DNA from 4 places in the Clostridium ljungdahlii DSM 13528 genome. Region 1 is predicted to be linked to each of the others. Evidence: riboswitches for the same ligand, from Rfam matches in the RefSeq annotation. Region 1 holds a riboswitch; each other region holds the start of a gene.

Evidence for each region. Region 1 has a riboswitch for thiamine pyrophosphate ahead of thiW (energy coupling factor transporter S component ThiW). Riboswitches for the same ligand answer to the same signal wherever they lie in the genome.
Region 2: another riboswitch for thiamine pyrophosphate. It lies ahead of thiD (bifunctional hydroxymethylpyrimidine kinase/phosphomethylpyrimidine kinase); the one in region 1 lies ahead of thiW (energy coupling factor transporter S component ThiW).
Region 3: another riboswitch for thiamine pyrophosphate. It lies ahead of tenA (thiaminase II); the one in region 1 lies ahead of thiW (energy coupling factor transporter S component ThiW).
Region 4: another riboswitch for thiamine pyrophosphate. It lies ahead of CLJU_RS04330 (TatD family hydrolase); the one in region 1 lies ahead of thiW (energy coupling factor transporter S component ThiW).

The regions. Positions count from the first base shown of each region.
Region 1 is NC_014328.1:3,820,848-3,824,065, forward strand. Features, by position in the region: gene CLJU_RS17260 (MFS transporter) at 1-648, shown strand, start outside; gene CLJU_RS17265 (GNAT family N-acetyltransferase) at 784-1,221, shown strand; TPP riboswitch at 1,265-1,370, shown strand; gene thiW (energy coupling factor transporter S component ThiW) at 1,663-2,232, shown strand; gene thiM (hydroxyethylthiazole kinase) at 2,210-3,007, shown strand; gene CLJU_RS21460 (MerR family transcriptional regulator) at 3,055-3,218, opposite strand, start outside.
Region 2 is NC_014328.1:3,608,276-3,611,493, reverse strand. Features, by position in the region: gene thiM (hydroxyethylthiazole kinase) at 1-472, opposite strand, end outside; gene thiD (bifunctional hydroxymethylpyrimidine kinase/phosphomethylpyrimidine kinase) at 503-1,306, opposite strand; TPP riboswitch at 1,435-1,536, opposite strand; gene CLJU_RS16280 (universal stress protein) at 1,759-2,172, shown strand; gene splB (spore photoproduct lyase) at 2,384-3,218, shown strand, end outside.
Region 3 is NC_014328.1:2,816,547-2,819,764, forward strand. Features, by position in the region: gene CLJU_RS12515 (ABC transporter ATP-binding protein) at 1-597, opposite strand, end outside; gene tenA (thiaminase II) at 602-1,261, opposite strand; TPP riboswitch at 1,352-1,459, opposite strand; gene CLJU_RS12525 (TspO/MBR family protein) at 1,926-2,426, opposite strand; gene CLJU_RS12530 (LysR family transcriptional regulator) at 2,583-3,218, shown strand, end outside.
Region 4 is NC_014328.1:968,434-971,651, reverse strand. Features, by position in the region: gene CLJU_RS04335 (ABC transporter permease) at 1-412, opposite strand, end outside; gene CLJU_RS04330 (TatD family hydrolase) at 430-1,164, opposite strand; TPP riboswitch at 1,228-1,329, opposite strand; gene CLJU_RS04325 (LTA synthase family protein) at 1,388-3,218, opposite strand, start outside.

The DNA of each region.
Region 1 (3,218 bases):
TTTTGTGCATTTATATCATTTGTTTGTCTAAATGCTTCAATAATTATAATACCTTTTTATCTTCAAGATGCAATGAAACTAAACTCTAGTATAACAGGTCTTATAATGATGATACAGCCACTGGTCATGGCTGTGATTTCTCCGTTTTCAGGAAACTTGTCAGACAAAATAGGATCTAAGCTTTTAAGTTTTTTAGGACTTTTGCTTATGAGTATAAGTTTTATATTTCTATCATTTTTAAATCAATATTCTTCTATCACAAAGATTATAATTTATATTGTGGTATTAGGTTTAGGACAATCCTTGTTTCAACCTTCAAATAATTCACTCATAATGTCAACAGTTCCTAAAAATGAACTAGGAATAGCTGGCAGTGTCAATTCTCTTGTGAGGAACTTAGGACAAATTATAGGAATTATACTTTCCACAAGCCTCCTATATAGTTTTATGAGCATTAAGATAGGTTATCGTATAACAGACTATGTTACAGGAAGAGATGATATTTTCGTATATGGGATGAAATATGTATATATTGTTCTAACTATTGTATGTGCCTTCGGAGCACTGCTCACTGCTTTTAGAATGCATAATAAGAAAAGCATACAAACAAATCAGTCACCTGCAGATATACATGGCAAAAATTTCTAAAAGTTATCTCTTATATAAGATATTATTTCAAAGCATTTTAAACAATATTTACAGCAGTAAAAGCAATAAAAAATGTAAAATTCTAAACTATAATGTGATGTGAACTTAGAATTAGAAAAGGGAAGTGAAATAAATTTGGTTACTATAACTAGAATAACATATGATGATTTAAATGACTTATCAAATTTATATGAGGAACTTTTAGGTAAAAAAACAAATTTGCAAAAATTCAAGGATAAGTTTACATTAATTAATTCAAACAAAAACTATATATTAATTGGAGCAAAAGATAGTGATAATACTTTAGTTGGCTCATTATTAGGTATTATTTGCCAGGACCTTGGCGGCGAATGTAAGCCCTTTATGGTCGTTGAAAATGTAATTGTAAAAAATAATTGTAGACGAATGGGAATCGGAAAGACTCTAATGACTTTTATTGAAAGCTTTGCCAGGAAAAAAGACTGCTATTTTACCATGTTAGTATCAGCTTTCAAGAGAAAAGACGCTCATAAATTTTATGAATCAATTGGATATAACAATGATGTGGTTAAAGGATTTAAAAAGTATCTATAATAGAATAAAAAAAATTTGCATACATGGAAGACATATGGTATGATTTTCATAAAAAGGGAGCATGCTTAAGCATGCTGAGAGGAAGTATATGCTTCGACCTATAACTTGATTCGGATAATGCCGACGTAAGGAAATATTTAATTTATGCTGTTTTTGTATGTTTTATGAGTGTAGATGGAATGTGCCTTACAAGGTATGTTCCATTTTTTATATTTAAAAAGCAGTGGGGGAGCGCCCGGGGCTTTATAATAAAAATACAACTAAATAGCGAGGGAACTTGTGTTTCAAGGTGAGAGGAAGCTTTTGAGCTTCGACCGACCAATATGATTTGTCATATAGGGAATTGCTATTTGGTTACTCTAAAATTATGCCTACAATAATGATGTTTATTTCCTATGTGATAAATTTAGAAAATAAATATTATTATGGAGGTACTTTATTATGGAAAGAAACTCAAAACTATTAAAAAAACTTATGCTGGCAATGATGGTGGCAATGGGAGTTGTCATTTCGCCAATTCTTCGTATAGAAGGAATGTGTCCTATGTCTTCTGTTATAAATATTACATGTGCAGTTTTTTTTGGACCTTGGTATGCGCTGCTTTGTGCTGTTTGTATTGGAATTATAAGAATGTTTCTTATGGGAATTCCACCTTTAGCTTTGACAGGTGCTGTTTTCGGAGCTTTTTTAGCAGGATTTTTATATAGAATATCTAAGAATACTTTGATTTTTGCAGTTTTAGGTGAAGTTATCGGAACAGGTATTATAGGCGCTGTTGTCTCATCGCCTATTATGACATATTTCTGGGGCAAAAAAGGCCTTTCACTTATGTTTTATATTCCTTTATTCTTTACTGCTACAATTATTGGTGGAACAATTGCCTTTATTTTTTTAGGAACATTAAGCAAAAATGGAATGCTTATAAAGATTCAGAAAGACTTGGGGGTAAAAGTCTATGACAAATCAACAGACACTGATAAACAACCTATTGCAAATAAAACGCAATGTTAAAATAAAAAAACCTCTTATTCATTATATTACAAATCCAATTTCAATAAATGATTGTGCAAATGCAATGCTTGCTATTGGGGCAAAACCTATTATGGCCGAGCATCCTCTAGAAGTTTCTGAAATTACATCTGCTTCTAACGCACTTGGAGTTAACCTTGGAAATATAACCGATGTTAGAATGAAATCCATGTTGATTTCAGGCAAAACGGCTTTTAAAGAAAGAATTCCCCAAGTAATTGATCTTGTTGGTGTTGGCTGCAGTAAATTGAGGTTTAATTATGCAAAGAAATTTATTTCTCAGTGTCATCCAGACGTCATCAAAGGTAATTTATCTGAAATAAGAGCACTTTGTGGTATAGAAAGCAATGCAAAAGGAATAGATGCAGGGGAATGTGATAAGATAACAGAGGATAACTTTGATGAAAATATAGAAATTGTAAAAAAACTATCCCTTAGAACAAATTCTGTTATTGCAGCTACTGGTGCAGTAGATGTAATAACTAACGGCAGCAAAACATATTTAATAAAAAACGGTTGTGAAATGCTTTCAATGGTAACAGGTACAGGGTGTATGGTTACTGCACTTATAGCAAGTTATATTTCTTCCTTAGATATATTTGGTGCTACTATTTTAGCTGTATCACTTATGGGAATATGCGGAGAACTTTCTCATCATGTTACCGGTATAGGAAGTTTTAGAACTAATCTTATAGATAACTTATTTACAATTTCTGATAACACTATAATAAATAAAATAAAGTGTGAATTAAAATAAAAAAGCTTTAATAATTGGGTAACATACCTAAACCAAGTACGTTATCCCTATTCTACCGGCATATAGTTATAAACAGCTGACTCCCTGGTATCTTTACAATCACTGCTGTATAACGTCAGCACAGGAAACTCAACAATTTTATGCGCCTGGGAAATGAATGTAATTAACGGTATTTCATTTTTCATAAAGCTCTTTAAATTTTTACTTTCTG
Region 2 (3,218 bases), 210 kb from region 1:
CTACAGCTGAATCCAAGGCTCCTTCTCCATTATCTAAGGAATCTACTCCTCTTACGTTAGAAGATTGTCCTGCAAGAAATTTAATTTCACCTACATTTCCTTTTATAACATCTACTTTACCAACTTGCATAATTCTATTTATAACTTGAGCTTTCCTTGGTATAGCAGCACAAGCTACAGGGTCAAGTATTACAGGTATATTGTGGATTTTTGCAGAGGTACTTGCTAGGATTACTGCAGCTTCCTGTTCTTTTGTGAGGGTTCCTAAATTTATATATAGGGCAGAAGATATTTTTACAAAATCAAAAACTTCATCATAAGCTTCACACATGGCAGGAGAAGCTCCATAAGATAATAGAATGTTTGCACAGTCATTTATAGTGACACTGTTTGTAATACAATCTACAAGAGGTACTTTATTTCTTACCTGTGTTAATACTTTTGACACACTGTCTAAGTTTAAATTATCCATTTTTCATACTCCTTTATATTAGAAATCTGTTTATTTGAAATCTACATCAGCTTTTTTATATAATTCAATGAAATGTCCCACGGGACCAACGCCACTTCCTATGGAAAAGGAATTTTCTATAGCCTTAGTTATATATTGCTTTGCAAGATATACGGATTTGTCAGTACTTTCACCTTTAGCCAAGAAGGAGGCTATGGCAGAAGATAAGGTACATCCTGTTCCATGAGTGTTTTTAGTATCTATTCTATGACCGTCTATGTTTAATATTTTGTTTTCATAAAGAAGAACGTCGTTGGCATCATTGCATCTGTGGCCTCCTTTTACAAGCACGTTTTTAGCACCTAGCTCTTTTATGCTAAAAGCTGCTTTTTCCATGTCGCTGCTACTTTTTATTTTCATTTCTGTCAGAACTTCAGCTTCTGGAATATTTGGAGTTACGACGTCTGCAATGCTTGTCAGATCTTTTATAGCTGTTTGTGCTTCAGGTTTTAAGAGAAAGTAACCACTTTTTGATACCATTACAGGATCAATTACTATGTTTTTAGTTTTGTATTCTATTAAAAGCCTCTTTATTACAGATATGGTTTTGCTGTTTGAAACCATACCAATTTTTACTGCATCTACTTGTATGTCATCAAATATAGATCTTATTTGTGCTTCTACAATTTCAGGAGTTACATCCATTACGTCCTGTACTCCTATGCTATTTTGAGCTGTAACAGCAGTTATGACACTCATACCATATACGCCAAGGGCACTCATAGTTTTTAAATCAGCTTGTATACCAGCTCCACCACAGCTGTCAGAACCTGCAATTGTTAATACCTTTTTCATTTTTACCCCCCTAATTTAGTAACTTTAAAATTAATATCAATTGAATTTTACTTAGTGGGAGTATTACAGTAGGCAGCCATCAGGTCAAAATAAAAGGTATATGCAGAAAAGCATATACCTTTAAAATCAAAAATATGTAAGTTGCTTCCCTACGCCAGTTTTATCTGGATCAGGTTCAAAGGGTTAGAGAAAGATCTCTTCTCAGCCTTGCAGCACCCCCACAAAAGTATTAAGTTTTATACATTAATTTTACTACAGTGATAAAAATTTGCAATATGAAATTTTAATATTTACTTCATTGACTAAGTCTCCCCATATGTACATAAATGGAATGTGGGAGGGTGTTAGCAATAGCAGCCAAATAAAAGTTTTTGCAGTACGTGTGATATAATGGCATTAATTGAAGATTTTTGTTACAAAACAAATTAATAAAAATGATAGGATGTGTTGATATGGAAAAGAAAAGAATTTTAGTCCCATTAGATGAAACAGAGAGAAGTATGCATTCACTTGACTGTTTAAAAAAATTGTTTTCCAGAGATGAAGTACAGTTAACTCTTATGTATGTATCTGAAATAGTTATAGTAAATGAAACGGGTGTATCAAATAGCATGGTAGATATGGCAAGGAAAAAAGGTGAAAACATCTTAGATAGAGCTGAAAGAAAGATTCAAGAATATAAACCTGAAAAATATTGTGTTTTTGGACGTGTAGCAGATGAAATACTGAAAAAGGCAAATTGTGATGAATTTGATATGATAATTATGACTAAATCTAATAAAAAGGGTTTGGCTAGAATGATCGGATCTGTAACAAGTAAAGTATTAAAAAATTCACAGGTTTTAGTTATGATTGTTCCAGAATAAAAATGGTTTAAAATAGCCATAATGTTGTACAAGCATTATGGCTATTTTTATCTGCATATTAAAATATTTGTCTGGGACTTGGAATTATAGATGATTTTATTTAGAATATTTTTATTGATTTTTTCACATACTTTAATGAGCATCCTATGAATTGCTTGAGGTATAAGTTGAGTTTTGTTTAGAAACTCTATATCAGGAAGGTGTGTAATTAATGTTTGTTCCACATAGAGTTATTTTTGAAAAAGGTACCCTAGAATATTCTCTGGGAAATGAGATATATAATAGATTTAAAAATGATGACAAGGTTGAGATAATAAAATTGTCTTCAAATAGAATTATGTCAGCTGTGCCAGGAAAAGATATATATGAAAAGTACAGGGAAGGTAAAAAAACTTTAGTTGTGGGTGTAAAAAAAAGCTTGAAATTTCAAAGTTGTAAGCCTTCGGCACATTATCAAATGCCCTTAGTTAGTGGATGTATTGGACAGTGTGAGTACTGCTATTTAAATACACAATTAGGGGAAAAACCTTTTGTGAGAGTTCATGTCAATGTTGATGACATCTTAAAACAGGCTCAAAAATATATAGATGAAAGAAATCCTGAAATAACTGTATTTGAAGGTGCTGCAACCTCCGATCCAGTTCCTGTGGAGCCTTATACCAATTCACTTAAAAAGAGTATAGAATACTTTGGAGATCAAAAGCTTGCAAGATTTAGATTCGTAACAAAGTACAATGATATAGATGGATTTTTAAACATAAATCATAATGGTCATACGGAAATAAGATTTAGTTTAAATACAGATAAGATAATAAAACAATATGAGCATTATACAGCTTCAATAGAAAAAAGAATAGAATCTGCTTTTAAACTTGCTGAAGCAGGTTACCCTATAGGTTTTATAATAGCACCTGTATTCATATATGAAAATTGGAAGCAGGAATATGAAAAAGTTTTAGACATGTTATATGATAGAATGCCTAAAAATTTAAAGAATCCTATTGGATTTGAAGTCATATCGCATAGATATACAACTAAAGCTAAAA
Region 3 (3,218 bases), 1.0 Mb from region 1:
AGTTGATAAAAAAAGAGCTTCTTCTACATCATGGGTTATAAATAATATAGTTTTATCTAAAGCTAGCCATTTATCAATGATCCATTCCTGCATAGAAACTCTTGTTATAGCATCCAATGCACTAAAAGGTTCATCCAAAAGCAGCACTTCTGCTCCCGTAAGGAGAGTTCTTGCAAAAGACGCCCTCTGCCGCATACCTCCTGATAAATCCTTCGGGTATTTATTTTTATATTTTTCAAGTCCAAAATCCTTTAACATTTTTTCTGCTTGAACCTGTGCCTCTTTCAAATTTTCACCTTTAACTTCAAGAGGAAGATATACATTTTGAAGTATAGTTCGCCAGGGTATAAGAAGATCATTTTGCGGCATGTATCCTATGTAACCTTTTAAATCATTTATATTTTTATCTTTTAAAATTATATCTCCTTCAAAAGCCTTTTCCAGCTTACAAATAAGTCTAAGTACAGTACTTTTCCCACATCCGCTAGGACCTACTATACTTATAAATTCCCCTTTGTCCACATTAAAATTGAGATTTTTTATAATGAAATCAGGATCTTCCTCATATTTGAAGCTTACATTTTTAAATTCCAGCATGATTTCACATCCCCTTGTTATAAGCCATGTCCCAGAACATACATTCATACTTGCTTGTATTTATAAATATTTCCTTTAACCTGTTAAATTTCTTTTCCGATATATTTTCCGTCAAATAATCTAACAAATCTATCACCCACTTAGTCTCCTTTTCATAATCACTAGATATATATCCTTTTATCCACTGTCCGTAAAACTCGTTGTCCAGTGACCCCTCTATTTTACTCAACTTTTTACCAATTAAATAATAACTCCACATACAAGCTAAAAGAGAAGTAGTTAAATCCATTAAATCTCCCATTTGAGATACAGACAGCATATAACTTGTATACGAAATATTTTCAATAGAAGCTTTAACATTTTCTATTTCCTCTTTTTTAATACCAATTTTTTTCATATAATGCCTATGAATATTCATTTCTCCATTTAATATATTGTCCACCATCTTTGAGAACCCCTGCATTATACTTTCTTCACTGGCTTTTACCACCCCTAATGCATACACTTTTGCATAATCAAAAAGATATATGTAATCCTGAATCATATAAAATTTGAATCTATCTATTTCTAAGTTTCCCTCTCCTATTCCCTTTACAAATGGATGTTCATAGTAAGAATTCCATATGTCTTTTACGCTTTCGTATAATTTCATAGATGTTTTCATAATAAGTTTCTCCTTTTTCATCTGACATACACATTATTAATTAAAATAAAAGGTACAAACCTCTTAGGAAGTTTGTACCTTTTATTTATCAACTACATAAAAACCTCTTCCTACGCTGGCATTAACCAGATCAGGTATAGGGTCTAAGAATTATATTCTTACTCTCAGCCGGTAACACCAGCCCCCCTGGGATATTAAATCTATTTAATTTTTACATTATATATACAATTTTTATATTACTACAATAACAAAAATTGGTCAACATGCTAAAGAGTCTCAAATTTAAACACATGTTATATTATAGCAAAGTTTAATCCTTTTATCTGATGGCTACCTACTGTAACACTCCCACTTTTATCAAAGTGGGAGATAACAGTAGCTACGCCCCTAGATAATTCATCTAAACTTAGTGGGAGAAACAAAACTCTAAAGAGAAAGCGACTATCATCAAATCAAAGATTTGGGATATCTGCTTGCACACAGCGAAAGCGACTATCACCAAATCAAAGATTTGGGATATCTGCTTTTCCCACTAAGTAAGATTCATTGATACATATCTTTAAAAACAAAAATCCACTTCTGAACGTAAAATAATTAATTTTAACATTCAAGAGTGAATATATAAAATATTAAATATTTTCAAAGTAATACCTAATTATATATGTCATTTATTTAGCATCCATATTGCATAATTTAATATACCTGCAAATGACACCCAAAGTATGTATGGTATCATTAAATAAGCTGCTGTTTTATCAATTTTACTGAACTCAAAAGTCGTCATTAAAATAAATACTAACAAAATCATCAATTCTAGAAAAGCTAAACCATATAACTGAAATCTAAAAAATATAATTGTCCACATAAAATTTAATGCCAATTGAATAACATACAGCACCAGTGCTCTCTTAACATCTTCTCCTTGCTTTCCTCTAATCCATATTCTATATGCAGCTGTACCCATAAGAAAAAATAAAATAATCCACACTATAGGGAATATCCAACCAGGTGGTGAAAACACAGGTTTAACAAGCTGACTGTACATTTCTTGATTAGACATTCCTAAAAAAGCACTAATAGCTCCGACTCCTTCTGCAATTATAATACTTATAATAAGTTTTCCAATATGTTTTTCTCCATTTACCTTAAATATATTACAAAACATAAATTCACCTCCTACTGCTATTATATTTTAAAGAAAAGACTTTTATTCTGAAAAATATAATAGCTATTAAGTGAAAGAATCCTATGTGAAAATGATACTTGTAATCAATTTCAAGTTATTATATAATTAATTAAAAAGCAGAATAGGTGAGGTAAAATGACAGAAGAACAATTAAAATATTTTATAACTGTAGTAGATACTGGCAGTTATATGGAAACTGCCTTAGAGCTAAATATTACTCAATCTTCTGTTAGTAAACAAATACAAGCATTAGAACATGAATTAGGTGTTCAACTCTTTAATCGTAAACATAGACGTGTAAAATTAACAATTGAAGGAAAACGATTATTACCTCAAGCTAGGCACACATTAGACGAGATTTATCGTTTAGAATATATGTCCAAAAAACTACAACCTGGATATAAAGATAAAATAACAGTACTTTCTTTACCTATTATTGGTAACTTTCATTTGTATATTCCAATGAGTCGCTTTGAATTAGAGAATCCTTCTTTTCTAATCAATTTAGTAGAACTAGAAGAACCACGACTATTTCATAGATTGCAAAATAATAGTTTTGATATAGCACTAACTTATTGGTATGGAGAAAATCTAGATAATAGTAAAACTCTTTTCATTCCTGCTGCTGAAGATGAAATTGTTTTAGCTGTTCACAAAGATACTCCTTTAGCAAAATTGCATTTTATTTTTCCAGAACAATTAAAAAATTCTTCTCTTATGTTAATGGAACCCTATACATGTATATCTAACTTATGTATGGCTTTCTTTGAT
Region 4 (3,218 bases), 1.8 Mb from region 1:
CAACTATCGGAAAAAAGCATACCATTACCACTACTATTATTTTAGGAAGTACCCCAAACCCAAACCATATTATAAACAAAGGTGCAATTGCTATAGTTGGAATAGTTTGAGATATTAGTAAAATAGGATATATTGACTTTCTCACAATTTCAAAACTATCCATTATTATAGCTAATATAAAGGAAAATATTATAGATATAAAAAAACCTATAAAAGACTCGTACAATGTGGTTCCCGTATTTTCCATTATATTTTGAAAATCTGATACAAGAGTTTTTAAAATATCCAGCGGAGAAGGAATAATATACTGAGGAACATGGGCTAAGTTTATTGTTAACTGCCATATAATCACAACTATTATTATTGTAGCTATAGGATATATTTTACTTTGAATGTTTTTTGTTTTTTCCATATATAAGCACCTTCAGTCTATAATTTTAATTTATTAAAATTGTCATAAATTTTTTCTCTAACTTCTTCAAACTGGAGATTCTTTATTAAAGAAATTTTTCTTACAATATTTATAACTTCAGATGGATATCCATATTTTTTATTTATCCATTCAAGTGAATTAGGGCCATCAGTTTCTGTTAAAATTCTGCCTAGAGGAAGAATTTTTACTATCTCATCTGTAAGTTTAGAATATCCTATATCAACACTTATTGTAAAATAGCACCCATACTCCAAAAGCTTTTTCAATATATTCAAATCTCCACTATACCAATGAATTATAGGTGTTCTTAAATCATATTTTCTTATGTAATCCAATACCTCCTTTTCTGCTCCTTTAGTATGAATATTTGTTATTTTGTCATATTTCTTAGCTTTACCTAAAAAGTATTCAAATACTAGATTCATATAAGGATATTTTTCTTTCTCCAAAACCCAATAGTAGTCAAGTCCTATTTCTCCAATAATTTTACATTCCTTTACATAATCATCGAACTTATCTAAATCCTTGTAGTTTTTATGCGCCTCCCAGGGATGTATTCCAAAACATGGAGTTATATTTTTATTATATTCACTTAATTTTTTTGTAAATATATAACTCTCTAAATCCATAGAACATCCCAAAGTTTTGATATTACTGTGATTTATACTATCAATTGCATTACTTAAATTGTCTTTATAAAAATCCATATGATTATGCGCATCTACAAACATTTTATTCTCTCCCTATACTTTAACAAAAATAAAAAGCACTATTATAAAAACAGTGCTTTGAATCCAATATTAAAGTAGCTTTCCTACGTCGGCGTTACCCGAATCAGGTTCAAAGGGTTAAAGTTTTCACTTTTCTCAGCACAAATGGCACCCCTGGCACTATAAATAATTTTAGATTAATTACATTTTTATACTAACACTTATCCAAATAAATGTAAATATATTATTTGTTCTTGTCCAAATTTAGTTTTTTAATTAAATTATGTCTCAAAATATAATCTGAATAACCAAGCTGATTCAATATGTAATCTTCTTCTTTTTCAAGTTTATCACTTTTAGAAATTTTATTTCCCGTATTTACATCATAATAAATATCATCTTGTGAAGAATAATAACAATCTTTATCTATAAAAGAACCATTTCTAAATGTAACTCTTTCGCTCTCAGGATTAAAGAGGTCTTTACCAAGCATGTCTTCTTCCTTAAGTTTAAATAAATTGCATACCGTAGGATATATGTCCATCTGACCCCCATAAACATGGTTTACTCCTTTCACAGATTCATCAGGGAAATGAATAAACATAGGAACCTTTTGAAGCTTTTCCCACTCTAAATCAGATTTGGAACCCGTCTTCAAAAAGTTAAAAAGCTGATCTTGTTTATCTTTAGGTATTGCATAATGATCTCCATATAGTACAACTATTGAATTTTTTAAAGTACCATTTTTGTCTAGTTCATCTAAGAACATTCCAAGCTGTTCATCTGTATAATGTATTGCCTTCATGTAATTTCCAATAAGACTTCCTTTATAATCTCCTACATCAAAGTCCCCATATTTATTTACATCATCATAAGGGAAATGACTTGTTAGAGTTATTAAAAAAGCATAGTATGGGCTTTTCATATTTTTTAACTTCTCCACAGATTGAGTTAAAAAAGATTTATCACTTAAACCAAGTCCTATAGACTCATTTTGCTTATAACTTTTTTCGCCATAAAAATTATCAAAACCAAATTTTCTATACATTACATTTCTATTCCAAAAGCTTTCCCTGAATCCGTGTAAAGCTGCAGTGTAATAACCTTTATTCTTAAAATTTTTCGGCATTGCATTGTATTCATTGCCAGAGTAAAGCAAATAAGCTGCACCTGCTGATGCAGGATAAAGTGAATTGTTTGTCATAAATTCCGCATCAGAAGTTCCTCCAGCTGCCACCTGATAGTAAAAATTATCAAAATATTCCGAACGCGATATCCATCTATTTAAATTCGGGGTTATCTCCTTTCCATTTACAGAAGAATTTATAACAAATCCTTGAAGTGCTTCTACCTGTATCATTATCAAGTTTTTACCTTGTCCGATTCCATTTAAATTTTCATGACTGGACTTGCTTTTATCTATAAAATACTCTATAGCCTGAAACTTGTCCTTAGACACGGGAGTTAGTCTATTTATATTAGCAAAAACACAATTATAAATATCCAGGCAGTGATAATTTACTGTACCCAATTTTTTTGCTATATACACTTTATTATACATAGTTGTAAGAAGTCTTGGTTGTTCTTTTGATAAAGCATAAAAGCTTTTGAAATCAATAAAAATACCTACTAAAATAAATACTAAAAACATTGATACTCTAACTTTTGTAGAAAGCTTCCTATTTTGGCTTGTCAAATACCTATTTATAAAAGGAATTATAAATACAATATCAAAAAGATATAAAAAATCTTTAAAGTCCAGTAAATTAGCCACGCTAGATTTTACTGCATTTAATTGAAATCCGCTTATCAAGACAGATACAGATATGATATCTTTAAAATATTTATAATAGATTAGGTCACTAACTATGAATATACTTATAATGCAATTACATATATACAAAAATCTAGCACGACCTCTGGTTTTAAAAATGCAGGCAATGGATACCAATACAAATACTGAAGCTAATGCTGGAATAAATGAGCTTTTAAATGAACTCATATGTTTTCCATATACTAATATTTTAAACATTACTACAGTTACAAAAAAAATTACATCTATAAAATTTGTAAAA